One region of the Pectobacterium sp. A5351 genome, then DNA from elsewhere that is predicted to be linked to it. Evidence: predicted binding sites of a transcription regulator. Region 1 holds the regulator's gene; each other region holds the start of a gene.

What was found. The regulator PurR, encoded in region 1, represses purine synthesis genes. The targets are predictions, from matches to a motif close to CANGCAAACGTTTGCNTG.
Region 2: a site for PurR is predicted at 1,889-1,906, ahead of O1Q74_RS16455 (NCS2 family permease). Genes of this name have one in related genera too.
Region 3: a site for PurR is predicted at 1,341-1,358, ahead of purL (phosphoribosylformylglycinamidine synthase). Genes of this name have one in related genera too.
Region 4: a site for PurR is predicted at 1,446-1,463, ahead of cvpA (colicin V production protein). Genes of this name have one in related genera too.

Annotation. Positions count from the first base shown of each region.
Region 1 is NZ_CP116477.1:1,910,671-1,913,829, forward strand. Features, by position in the region: gene O1Q74_RS09095 (riboflavin synthase subunit alpha) at 1-115, shown strand, start outside; partial or broken gene O1Q74_RS09100 (cyclopropane-fatty-acyl-phospholipid synthase) at 313-635, opposite strand; gene purR (HTH-type transcriptional repressor PurR) at 841-1,866, opposite strand; gene cydH (cytochrome bd-I oxidase subunit CydH) at 2,244-2,333, shown strand; gene O1Q74_RS09115 (C40 family peptidase) at 2,408-3,159, opposite strand, start outside.
Region 2 is NZ_CP116477.1:3,575,669-3,578,827, forward strand. Features, by position in the region: gene O1Q74_RS16450 (Na+/H+ antiporter) at 1-142, opposite strand, end outside; gene O1Q74_RS16455 (NCS2 family permease) at 421-1,776, opposite strand; gene O1Q74_RS16460 (hypothetical protein) at 2,035-2,439, shown strand; gene lpxP (kdo(2)-lipid IV(A) palmitoleoyltransferase) at 2,696-3,159, opposite strand, start outside.
Region 3 is NZ_CP116477.1:1,168,679-1,171,837, forward strand. Features, by position in the region: gene mltF (membrane-bound lytic murein transglycosylase MltF) at 1-1,238, opposite strand, end outside; gene purL (phosphoribosylformylglycinamidine synthase) at 1,455-3,159, shown strand, end outside.
Region 4 is NZ_CP116477.1:1,396,442-1,399,600, reverse strand. Features, by position in the region: gene purF (amidophosphoribosyltransferase) at 1-850, opposite strand, end outside; gene cvpA (colicin V production protein) at 872-1,372, opposite strand; gene dedD (cell division protein DedD) at 1,689-2,441, opposite strand; gene folC (bifunctional tetrahydrofolate synthase/dihydrofolate synthase) at 2,431-3,159, opposite strand, start outside.

The DNA.
Region 1 (3,159 bases):
ACGTCTGGGGCATCGCATCAATATTGAAATCGATCCGCAGACACAGGCCGTAGTGGATACGGTTGAGCGCGTGTTGGCCAGCAAGCAGGCAAGCGACCTAAGCAAAGAAGAGTAATTTCTGCGTTATCTGTTCTTGTAAACCGGACGAACAGCCTCGTCCGGTTTTTTCTTTTCTGTCAGCGTGGAACGCGTAATCCTCCGTCGACCCCATCCAGACTGAACACCACTTGCCAGAGCTGGAGGGTTCTTGATCGGAAGGCTCCGGCACAAAGGTTAAGGTAGTAGCTGAACATCCGGCGGGAACGGACAGGGAGCACGTCTACGGGATTGCGGATTCATGATACGGGAGAGGGCGACCCGTGTGAGATCGTGCAGACGGCGGGGCAGTTTCGCCTCCAACCTCGCGAGCAGGACACGATGGGAAAAGATATCCAGTCGTTCACATTCCCACCACCCGTCCATGTAGCTTTCTCCCAGTCCCAGCGATCCTTCACGCAGAACACGCTTAAAAAAGCCGGGATGGGTTACGCGGATGTCAAAAGAACGGGGCCGTTGATGGTGATATCTGCTACATCCAACATGTTCTGCACGATGTGGAACCAGGGCGCGCATTCTTCTGTATAAGGTAACCCCATCATGTCTCCTTAACTTTTTACGTGTAAAAGTATCGTAAAACATACCTGGGCAGCACTTATCGCAGCCGACGTATCGGCTGTCACCAGAGAAAATGAAACGCGGTATTAAATTTAGAACCACTTCAGCCAGCATACAAGAAAATTGGCTGAAGCAGAGAGGAGAACTGGCTGGAATAAAAAAGTTATCTGTATCGTGTCGCCGCGCTTAGCGGCGATAATCGAGGTAAGGGCCGTCTGCCACAGAGCGGCGTTCAATTAACGTCGGATGGACTTCAATGACGTGCGCATCTTCCCGCTTACTGGTAATGCGATCCAGCAACATCGCGAAGGCGGACTGCCCCAGACGCTCTTTCGGCTGATGAATGGTGGTCAGCGCCGGCGTAAAGAAACGCGCGTGGCGCACGTTGTCATAACCGATCACCGAAATATCCTGCGGCACGCGCAGACCCAGTTCGTCTGCCGCGCAGATGGCACCCATCGCCATGATATCGCCACCACAGAATACGGCCGTTGGTCGCTGTTTCTGCGCGAGAATCTGATGCATGGCTTTATAACCGGATTCCGGCTCGAAATCGCCCTGAACTACCCACTCTTCGCGTACGGTGATATCTGCTTCCTTCAACGCTTTTAAAAAGCCGAGGTAGCGCCCGCTGCCGGTGTTGCGTTCCTGAATACCGGGGATGGCACCGATATCCCGATGACCGCGTTCGATCAGGTAGCGGCCTGCCATATAGCCGCCTTCAAAGGCGTTATCGATAATCGTATCGGTAAAATCGCTGTGCATCTGTCCCCAGTCCATCACGACCATCGGGATGCTGCGATAATCTTCCAGCATCGCCAACAACTCAGGTGGATATTCGGCACACATCACCAGGAGACCGTCGACGCGTTTTTGCGCCAGCATGGAGAGATAAGCGCGCTGTTTACCGATGTCGTTATGCGAATTACACAGTACCAGCGTGTAGCCTTTGGCATAGCAGCTATTTTCGACGGCTTCGATGATCTCGGCGAAATAGGGAGCCTCGCTGGATGTGGCCAGCAAACCGATTGATTTAGTGTGATTAACTTTGAGGCTGCGGGCGACGGCGCTGGGCGAATAGTGCAATTCTTTGATTGCCGCCCTGACGGCTGCCTTAGTCTCTTCGGCGACGAAACGTGTTTTATTGATCACGTGCGATACGGTTGTGGTGGAAACACCAGCACGTTTTGCCACATCTTTAATCGTTGCCATCTAAAAATGACTCCTGAACTTACCTGTTACAGACGTAAGTATATTGTTAATCGTTTGCCTACGTTTAAAGTTCTTCTTCTAAGCTAAAAAACAGGATTTCAGAAGGAGAATGCCGAATGTTATACCGAAGGGATCTGGGTTGACGTTTTTCGACCGATACGCAGCGCTTTCATAAACAGCGGATTGTGTCCGATTTATCATGAAAGGGAAAGGGCTAATTTATACTATTAGTGATGCATTGGTCCGAGATTTTTCACTAAAATTATGAAAGAATCGTAATAACCCTATTGTTTGTGGTTTTAACCGCCTGAATGGGTTCGCTGTAAAGGGCAGTTTCCTCTTTCAGATAAAATTTGTTCGTTAATAAGGAGTGATTTATGGATACCGATCTGAAGATGTCTTTGCTGACAACGCTTGGCGCATTGGCGATGATCATTGTGTTCAGTTTTGTTGCGGTGCTGAACTAACCGAACGATGTCTCTGTGTGGTTTTCGGTATTCAGACACGTTTATATTGCATAAAACGTGTCTGAATCTGTTTCTCAACGAATGGTCTGCGGTGTTACCACGCGACGCGCGCCAACGTAGTGCTCCTGCCAATAATCTTCATTCAGCTTGCTGATACGAATATCTGAACCGGTACGAGGCGACTGGATAAATTTTCCTTCTCCCAGATAAACCCCGACGTGATCGGCTGCGCCGCGATTATTGATGCGGAAGAAGACCAGATCGCCACTTTCTAGTTCGCTCTTTTTAATCGGAGCGGCATCACGCAGGTGATACATTTCGTTAGCCGTGCGTGGAATCTGGATCTTAACGACATCTTTGTACGCGTAATAGACCAGTCCGCTACAGTCGAATCCGGTAAAGGGGGATGAGCCGCCCCAGTGGTAAGGCTTGCCTATCTGGCTCATCAACTTATTCATTGCTGTCGTTTTGGCATGCTGATAACGCTTTTTATGCGCCGCGCTCAGCGCCATGCCTTTTTCAGTAGGGGCCGGATTTTTCTCCGTTTTTCCCTTGATCGCCGTTTTCTTCAGCCCGCTTTTGACTCTGGCCTGTGCGGTTGTCTGTTTCTCTTCTTCAGGCTTTAGCTTTTTGAGATTTTTTTTCACTAGCGCGGGTGTGCTGCTTTGCGTCCGTGACGGCTTTTTTTCTGTCGGTTTGTTCGCGCTGCGGGGTTTGGTTTTCGTGTTAGCTACGCTGGGTTCTGGTTTTTTGCTTTTGATCGGTGTCGGTGATTTCGCATTACCTTTTGTTTGACGGCTTTTCTTATTGGTTTCTTCAACAGTGT
Region 2 (3,159 bases), 1.7 Mb from region 1:
AACCGAACTGGGGCCAGGCAAGGATGGCACCAAGCGCAATTTGCATTAAAGGCAGGGGAATTTGAAAAGGTAAAATGCGGGTAACTACCCCGGACAGGGATACCACCAGGGTCAAAATAAGAATCGTAAAAAATATTTCCATGCTTTCCTTAGACGTACTCCTAAATCAAAAAATTCTGCCTGTTAGCGAGCAAACACCCCTTCCATATTTAACGCATTTAGCTCGGTATGAAAATGGGTTTTTGGCCGAAATCGAGATTAATAACAAGATTGATTATCACACAAGTAACATCAACCCAAAGCCAATAAAAGGGCACATGAAATCGCGTTTGGCGTGAGAAACGATAAGGAAGAGAAGAGGAAGGAAAGACGAGGAATAACAGACCTTCTGGGCGGCGCCAGAAGGTCTGTCGGAAGGGATTACAGCGCCCAGCCGCCCGAGTAGAACACCACCAGCGCGACAGCGATAATGACGGTTCCGATGTTCAGCTTACGCCATTCGCCAGCACAAATGCGGCCTAATACCAGCGCGCCAAAACCCAGCATGATACCAGTCACGATGTTACAGGTCAGTACGATGAATACGGCACAGACCAGACCGGACATTGCGTCCACGAAGTCATCAAAGTTCAGTTTGGAGACGTTGCCCAGCATCAGCAGGCCAACGTACATCAGCGCGGGTGCGGTGGCATAACCAGGCACCAGATACGCTAATGGAGAGACAAACAGCAGCAGCAGGAACAACACGCCCACTATGGTTGCCGTTAAGCCCGTTTTACCACCAGCCGCCGTACCCGCTGCCGATTCGATGTAGACCGCCGCAGGTGACGTCCCGACCAGGCTGGAGAAAATGCTGCTCACGGAGTCTGCGGTCAGCGCTTTACCACCGTTGATGATTTGCCCGTCTTTATCCAGCAGGTTCGCCTGTCCGGCTACGGCACGGATAGTACCGGTGGCATCGAACACGGCGGTCATCACCAACGCCAATACGCTCGGCAGAACCATCGGCTGCAATGCACCCATGATATCGAGACTGAAGATCAGCGACGAACCGTCAGCCGCCGTCAGACTCGGCAACGCAAAGAAGCCCGCGTATTTTACCTTCGGGTCAAAAATCAGTCCCAGAATAGAGATCGCGATGATAACCAGCAGAATACCGCCCGGTACGCGACGTTTCTCTAAACCGATGGTCGCCGCCAGCCCCAGCAGAGACATAATGACGGGGAAAGAGGTGAAATCACCCAGCGCGACCGGCAGGCCATCAATCGGGTTTTTTACCACCAGCCCCACACCGTTAGCGGCAATAATCAGCAGGAACAGGCCAATACCAATCCCCGTTCCGTGCGCCACGCCCATCGGCAGGTTACGCAAGATCCAGGAACGGATGCCTGTGACGGAAATGATGGTAAACAGCACGCCCATCAGGAAAATCGCTCCCAGCGCCACGGGAATACTGATTTGTTGCCCCAGCACCAGACTGAACGCGGTGAACGCCGTCAGTGAAATCGCACAGCCAATCGCCATCGGCAGATTAGCCCACAACCCCATCAGCAGCGACCCCAGCCCGGCAACCAGACAGGTTGCCACAAACACGGCCGCAGGCGGGAAGCCGGCCTTGCCCAGCATACTCGGCACCACAATCACCGAGTAAACCATCGCCAGAAATGTCGTCAGACCCGCTAACACTTCCTGACGCACATTACTGCCGCGCTGTGTAATTTTGAAAAAAGCATCAAGCGCGCCCTGCGAGCCTGCCTGACGAGTGGTGTTTGACATGGTGGTATCCCCTGAAATGCCATTATTATTTACGATCAATTTGACCGGTTCCCGCGGCCTTGCTCCGCAAGCGCACCAGCTTCACTGGCGCACCATGAACCGTATGGCTCCGCACGCAAACGATTAACTCGCTGAGTGCAAAACCGGAAAACGCTGTCTTATCAAGACATTGATGTATAGAAACGGTGCTATATCAAGACACTGCTGTATCAAAACAGACTGTATTAAAACAAGCTGGATAAAACAGGGTCTGGCAATGTGAAACGCGTGATTATCCCGCTTCACCTGCGCTTATTTCAACTGCTAATCGAGACAATTTACCTATCTCACTTAATCTGTCCGACAAGGCAGCGCTCGGCCAGTACAGACCGCGTTCAAGCAGGCAACTCGCTGAAAACGCATCAGTATGAAGAAAAAGCAGAAAAGGTGTTTAGAAGAAAATCAAAACAGCGGTTTATTCCTCACAAACTGATCGTTCATTTTTTTGTGATTTTCATCACAAAAAAGTTGACCGTTCGTATCAGTACGAGTATTCTTAAAAACGTGAACAGCATCACAGAAAACAAATCAACTAACAATGAGGAAATGACCATGAAACTGCTGAACAAAATCATCGCTATGTTTGAAAACATCAACATCAACTTTGGTACTTTCAACCAATAATTATTTAAGAATCGTGGGGATAAAAAAGATGCGCGTTGTCCGCAAAATCAATCAAATATTAAAAGCGTTGGGCAAAACCTATCGCGGTGTTAACCCCCACGCTATCTTCCGTTAATCGTACTCAGTACGTTAACCACCCTAAAATGGCTGCCATCCGGTGGCCATTTTTGTTTTACACGATGCGTCACTAACTCTGCTCACCATACCGACCGTGATGGCGCAACAGCGCCATCCGATATCATACGTGTTTATGCCATCAGGCGTAGAGCGACATTTCCCCCGCTGGTCGCGTTTTAAAGCGACGGTGCAGCCAGAGATACTGCTCAGGCGCACGCATGATTTCTTTCTCAATCACCTTATTCATATAACACGCCGCAGCCTGTTCATCGTGATAAGGGTAATCCTGTAATTCGGGCTGAATCACCAGTTGATAGCCAGAGGCATCGGGTTTACGAATCAGCACTGTCGTCATCATCGCCGGTTTTGCCAGACGGCTGAGCGTGTACGTTCCGCTGGTCGTCGCCGCATTTTTCACCGCAAAGAACGGGGCAAAAACACTGCCTTTAGGGCCGTAGTCCTGATCGGGAGCGAACCATACCGCTTCACCGCGTTTCAACGCTTGCACCATGCCACGCAGATCTTTACGGTCGATCATCGCCTTGTTCGAACGAGAACGTCCCCAGGTTTGTACCATCTCCATCGCTTTATTATTGTGCGGAC
Region 3 (3,159 bases), 740 kb from region 1:
TCAAGCAGATGGGCGTACCCCATATTGTAAGACGCCAGCGCAAACCAGATTTTTTCATCTTCCGGGATGGTGTCCGGCATTTTCTGCATCATATGCGACATATACTGTGCGCCGCCGCGAATACTTTGCTCAGGGTCGACCCGATCGGTGACGTTCAGGCTTTCTGCGGTGTTGCGCGTGAGCATCATCAGCCCGCGTACGCCGGTCGGTGATGTCGCCTGCGGGTTCCAGTGTGATTCCTGATAGGAGATGGCGGCCAGCAGCTTCCAGTCGATATCGGTGGCGTATTTTTCAAATAGCGGGCGCAGGTCCGGCAGCGTGTCATCAATTGCACTCAGGAACGTAGTGGTATCGACATAGTCAAACTCGCCAACGTGACCGAGATATTTCTCTTCCAGACGTGCGAGCGTGCCGTCTTCGACAATTTGGCTGAAGAAGTCCAGCAGCGCGGCAGACAGGCTGTCATCGTGCGAACGACGCATATACCAGGTGACGGGTTCTTCGTCGCTGAGATCGAAGGCGACGGCGAGCTGCGGGTGAATTCGCTGCATCAAGCCAATGGTGACTGAATCACCCAGCGTGTAGTCCAGCTTGCCGTCGGCAACCTGCTTCAGTAATTCCTGCGTGCTTTGGTCAGAGGCGGATTCCCAACTGAGCTGCGGGTATTTCTCTGCTTTTAGATCGCGCAGCGTGGCCGCGTGCGCGGAGCCGGATGTAACGATGAGCCGACCTTGCAGCTTGTCCAGGGTTTTCGGACGGGGCGATCCAAGACGGTAGACCATCTGTTGTGAAATGGAATAGTAGGTTGGGCCGGTCCGGAAGCGTTCCAGACGTTCATGATTATAAATCAGCCCGGCAGCCAATAGATCGGCGTCGTCACCGTCCAGATCGTCAAACAGTTCGTCAAGATTCTTACGTGACGACACCACCAGCTTGACGCCGAGGTAGTCGGCGAAACGTTTTGCCAGTTCATAATCCAGACCAGTCGGGGATCCGTTGCTCAAGGCATAAGTCAGCGGTGAATTAACCGTGCTGATACGCAACTCACCGCGTGAGAGGATCTGCCTGAGCTGAACATCCTGGCTGCTGCGCCAGGGAATGCTAGGCCATAGCGCTAACGCCAGCAGTAACGTGATAATCCCGATGAAAAAATAATTTAATTTTAAAGGCTTCAAATAGTTATCTCTCGGCGGCCGTGTGGCCAGTCTGTCTGTAACGGCAGTTTTTTTATACGTCATTTCCCAGAGTGGGGGCATTTTGCTTAACAAACCGCCAGTGTGCAACTTTTATTGATTTGGTCACCGATTAATCATTCTCCTGATGCGATGTGAAATTATCGCCACGCAAACGGTTTCGTCCGGGAGAAGGATTCTCTATAATGTGCGCGTTTCCCCCCTGTTGTGCCCAATGGCTGCATCGCAGCCAGTGCATCGAAGACGAGAGAACTTTAGATTATGGAAATACTGCGTGGTTCACCTGCTTTATCGGCTTTTCGTATTAATAAATTGCTGGTCCGCTGCAAAGAGCACGTTTTGCCGGTTAGCGATATCTATGCTGAATACGTACATTTCGCCGATGTCAGCGCCCCGCTGAACACCGATGAACAGGCCAAACTGACACGTTTGCTGAAGTATGGTCCTTCTCTCGCGGAGCACGAGCCGCAAGGCCATCTGTTACTGGTCACGCCGCGTCCCGGCACAATTTCACCGTGGTCTTCCAAAGCCACAGATATCGCCCATAACTGTGGATTAAGCAAAGTGCTGCGTCTGGAACGCGGTCTGGCTTTCTATATTCATGCGCCTACGCTGAGCGATGAGCAGTGGCAGCAACTGGGGGCATTGCTGCATGACCGGATGATGGAAAGCGTATTTAGCGACCTGAAACAGGCCGAAGCGCTGTTCTCCCATCATCAGCCTGCACCTTTCAAACGCATCGAAATTCTGCTGCAAGGGCGTCAGGCGCTGGAAGAAGCGAACGTCCGTCTGGGACTGGCATTAGCGGAAGATGAAATTGATTATCTGCTGGAAGCCTTCACCAAACTGGGCCGCAATCCTAACGATATCGAACTGTATATGTTCGCGCAGGCGAACTCTGAACACTGTCGCCACAAGATTTTTAACGCTGATTGGGTGATCGACGGCGTCGCTCAGCCAAAGTCACTGTTCAAAATGATTAAAAACACCTTTGAACACACGCCCGATCACGTTCTCTCTGCCTATAAAGATAACGCCGCCGTCATGGAAGGTTCTGCTGTCGGCCGTTTCTACACCGATGCCAACGGGCAATATGCTTACCATCAGGAAGATGCACATATCCTGATGAAGGTTGAAACGCATAACCACCCAACCGCGATTTCGCCGTGGCCGGGCGCAGCAACAGGATCCGGTGGTGAAATTCGTGATGAAGGCGCAACAGGCCGTGGCTCCAAGCCGAAAGCGGGTCTGGTGGGCTTCTCCGTATCGAACCTGCGTATTCCTGGCTTTATTCAGCCCTGGGAAGAAGAAGAGTTCGGCAAGCCAGAGCGTATTGTCAGCGCGCTGGATATCATGACTGAAGGCCCTCTGGGCGGCTCGGCATTCAACAACGAATTCGGTCGTCCTGCACTGACGGGCTATTTCCGTACTTATGAAGAGCGCGTCGATAGCCACAATGGCACAGAACTGCGCGGCTACCACAAACCGATCATGCTGGCGGGCGGTATTGGCAACATCCGCGCCGATCACGTCAAGAAAGGTGAAATTAGCGTCGGTGCCAAGCTGATTGTACTGGGCGGGCCGTCCATGAATATCGGTCTGGGCGGCGGGGCAGCCTCTTCTATGGCATCGGGTCAGTCCGATGCGGATCTGGATTTTGCTTCTGTACAGCGTGATAACCCGGAAATGGAACGTCGCTGTCAGGAAGTGATCGACCGCTGCTGGCAATTGGGTGAAGCCAACCCGATCTTATTTATCCATGATGTTGGCGCAGGTGGTCTGTCCAACGCAATGCCAGAGCTGGTGAGCGACGGTGGCCGCGGTGGTCGCTTTGAACTGCGCGATATTCTGAACGATGAACCGGGCATGAGCCCGCTGGAAGTCTGGTGTAATGAATCGCAGGAGCGCTATGTTCTGGCCGTTGCGCCAGAGCAACTGGCACAGTTTGATGAGATTTGCCGTCGTG
Region 4 (3,159 bases), 510 kb from region 1:
CCAGCTTCTGGCCCATGCGAACGCGTGCGCTGTAAACCGAGATTTTATCGATAAAAGAGTCCGGGCGAGCGAAGTAGACATACTCGAACAGGCACGGGTTGCTCTTTGGATTCTCTGCACACTGGCGAGTAAATAGCTGCCCTTTTTCCGTAATGTAGATCGCTTCTCCCGGCGCCACATCGCGTAAAAATTCAAAGCCCAGCGTATCCAGCGCGACGCTTTCCGACGCCACCATATATTCGCTGCGGCCATCTTCCAGATCGCGCTTACCAATCACCAGCGGACGAATCCCGTTAGGATCGCGGAAAGCCACCATACCGTGACCGATAATCATGCCGACACAGGCATAGGCACCGCGAATTTGCTGGTGCGTCGCGGCAACGGCCGCAAAAATATTATCGGCTTCCAGCGGATAATGTTGGAAACGATCCAACTCTCTGGCAAAAATATTTAACAGAATTTCAGAATCAGACGTGGTGTTAACGTGACGGCGCTCCTGCTCGAACAGCTTTTTACGCAGCTCGTGGGCGTTAGTCAGGTTACCGTTGTGAGCCAACGTGATACCGAAAGGAGAGTTAACATAGAAAGGCTGTGCTTCCGAGGCGCTGGAACTGCCCGCGGTTGGATAACGCACGTGACCAAGCCCCATGTTTCCCTGTAAGCGTTGCATGTGCCGCGCTTCAAACACATCTTTCACCAGGCCATTGGCCTTACGCAGGCGAAAACAATTAAAGGCATCGATGGTTACAATACCCGCTGCATCCTGCCCACGGTGTTGCAACACCGTTAACGCGTCATAAATCGACTGGTTGACCGGTGTAAAACCGGCGATACCGACAATACCGCACATGGTGTCTTTTCCTCATCAGCGCTACCGCAGCGGTAAATGCTGCGGCAAGAAACTTGACGTGCTTTGCAGGTAGTCAAAAAACCACCTGATAATATAACTGAACTGCGGGATTAACTGGGACTGCTTCCAGTCATCACTTTGTGAAAAACCGGTGAAAGTATCCAGAAAGAATAGCAGTGCGGAAACGATCAGCACCCCGCGCAGCGCACCAAAACAGATGCCCAGAACGCGATCGGTGCCGGATAATCCGGTACGCTCAACCAGCGAACTAATCGCATAGTTGACGATAGCCCCCACAATCAACGTTGCAACAAACAGAATGGCAATCGCAATACCGTTACGCACCAGCTCATCATCAAAACGGGTGAAGTAGACCGCGAGGTAAGCGTAGTAATGGCTGGCGACAAAAAAAGCACATCCCCAAGTTACTAACGACAGCGCTTCACGAACAAACCCCCGGATCAGGCTAACCAGAGCCGAAAATCCGATGATGCCAATAATGACGTAATCAACCCAAACCATGAACTATCCTAATAATGAACGATGCTACCGATAAGCCGCTACGTCATCCTGTTCGCGGCGCATTCTAACAGAAAAAGAAAACGTTTGCGTAGCGTATTTCCGCCGATTTCATCAATAGATAATCAGGCGAAAAAATCAGCAACACACCATGCCTGAGTCTATTAACTGTCGGCACAACAAAATCAACAACAACCGTCTTAAAACAGGTGCGGGGCGAAACATCACGCCTATGAGCCTCATCCCCGCGACCTGTTTCTGTTTATCTACGTGGCGACGACAGACTCATCTACCTCGTTATTCTCACATTCAACGACCGTTAACGAACCGCGTGCGCACGTACCTGCCCACTCAACCCACTGAGCTGTTTCAGCTCACCCAACGAGGACTCCAGCTTCTGCTTCGAGGCATCTGGCCCCACGTAAATACGGGTAATTTCTCCTGAAACCGGCGTTGACGGCACGGTATACGCGCGATAGCCGGAAAGACGCAATTTGGCGACAATCTCGTTCACCTTATCTGCATTTTTCAGTGCACCAAGCTGCACAATGTAGGCCTGTCCGACAGGCGCTTGCTGCGTCGGCTGTGTTTCAGGCTTCACTTCCGGCTTGGGTTCCGGTTTAGGCTCAGGCTTCGGTTTTACTTCTGGCTTCACCTCAGGTTTTGGCTGAGGCTTTGGCGTCACTGGCGCTGGGGTCTGAACCGGTGGACGCTCAACCACCACTGGCGGGGCCGTCATGGCTGACGTACTGCCAGAATGGGATGATGGCGGCGTCTGCGTCGTGGTTTCAGATGTTGTCGTTGAATGAGCTGTCGACGATCTCGCGTCAGGGGCTTCGGCTTCCGAATTGTTCTGCATCGCCGCCTCCGCCCCTTCCGGTGGCAACGACGGGTTCAGCGCAGGCAGCGATTCCATCTCATTACTGTCACCCGGTTTAGGGATCAGCGGAATCGACGCAAACTCGTCCTCGTAGTGCTTCTTCTTACCGTCCAGCAAGCCAGGTAAGACGATCACGCCCAGCGCGACCAGAATAACCGTGCCGACCAGCCGATTCTGAAATTTACTCGCCATTCGCCTTCTCCTCATCCAGCGCTTCCATCACATGCGCTACCGTATGAAAAGATCCACACACAATGACGATATCCTGCTCCGTCGCCTCGGACATCGCCTGCTGCCAGGCGGCAACAACATCGGAGAACGATTGACTGCGCGTCAGGTGCTCGGCAATCTGCTGCACCGTTGCGCCACGCGGCCCTTCCAGCGGTGCGCAATACCATTCATCTACCACCGGTGTTAAGTGGGCCAGCGTACCGGCGATGTCTTTGTCCGACAGCATGCCAACGACAGCCCGCACTTTTCCGGTTTTCGGCAGCCCGGCCAAACGGTTTGCCAAATACGCTGCTGCATGAGGATTGTGTGCGACATCAAGAATCAATCGCGGTGACTCCTGCACAGTCTGAAAACGACCGGGTAATACTGCGTGCTGCAAGCCTTGTCGAATAGCTTCCTCAGTCACGTTGAGTGAAGAGTACTGCAATGCAGCCAGTGCCGTTGCGGCATTGGCTAACGGAACGTTGGGTAACGGCAGTCGTGACAGCTCGCGCTGTTTATCCTGCCAGCTCCACGTCTCGCGCTGCATTGAATATTCCCAGTCGCGACCACGACGGCGCAACTGCGCCCCTTTCTCCGCGGCAACGTCGGCAATCGTTCCCGGCATATCCGGCTCGCCAACAACGGCTGGTCTACCCTGCCGGAATATCCCGGCTTTCTCGCGACCAATGCTTTCCCG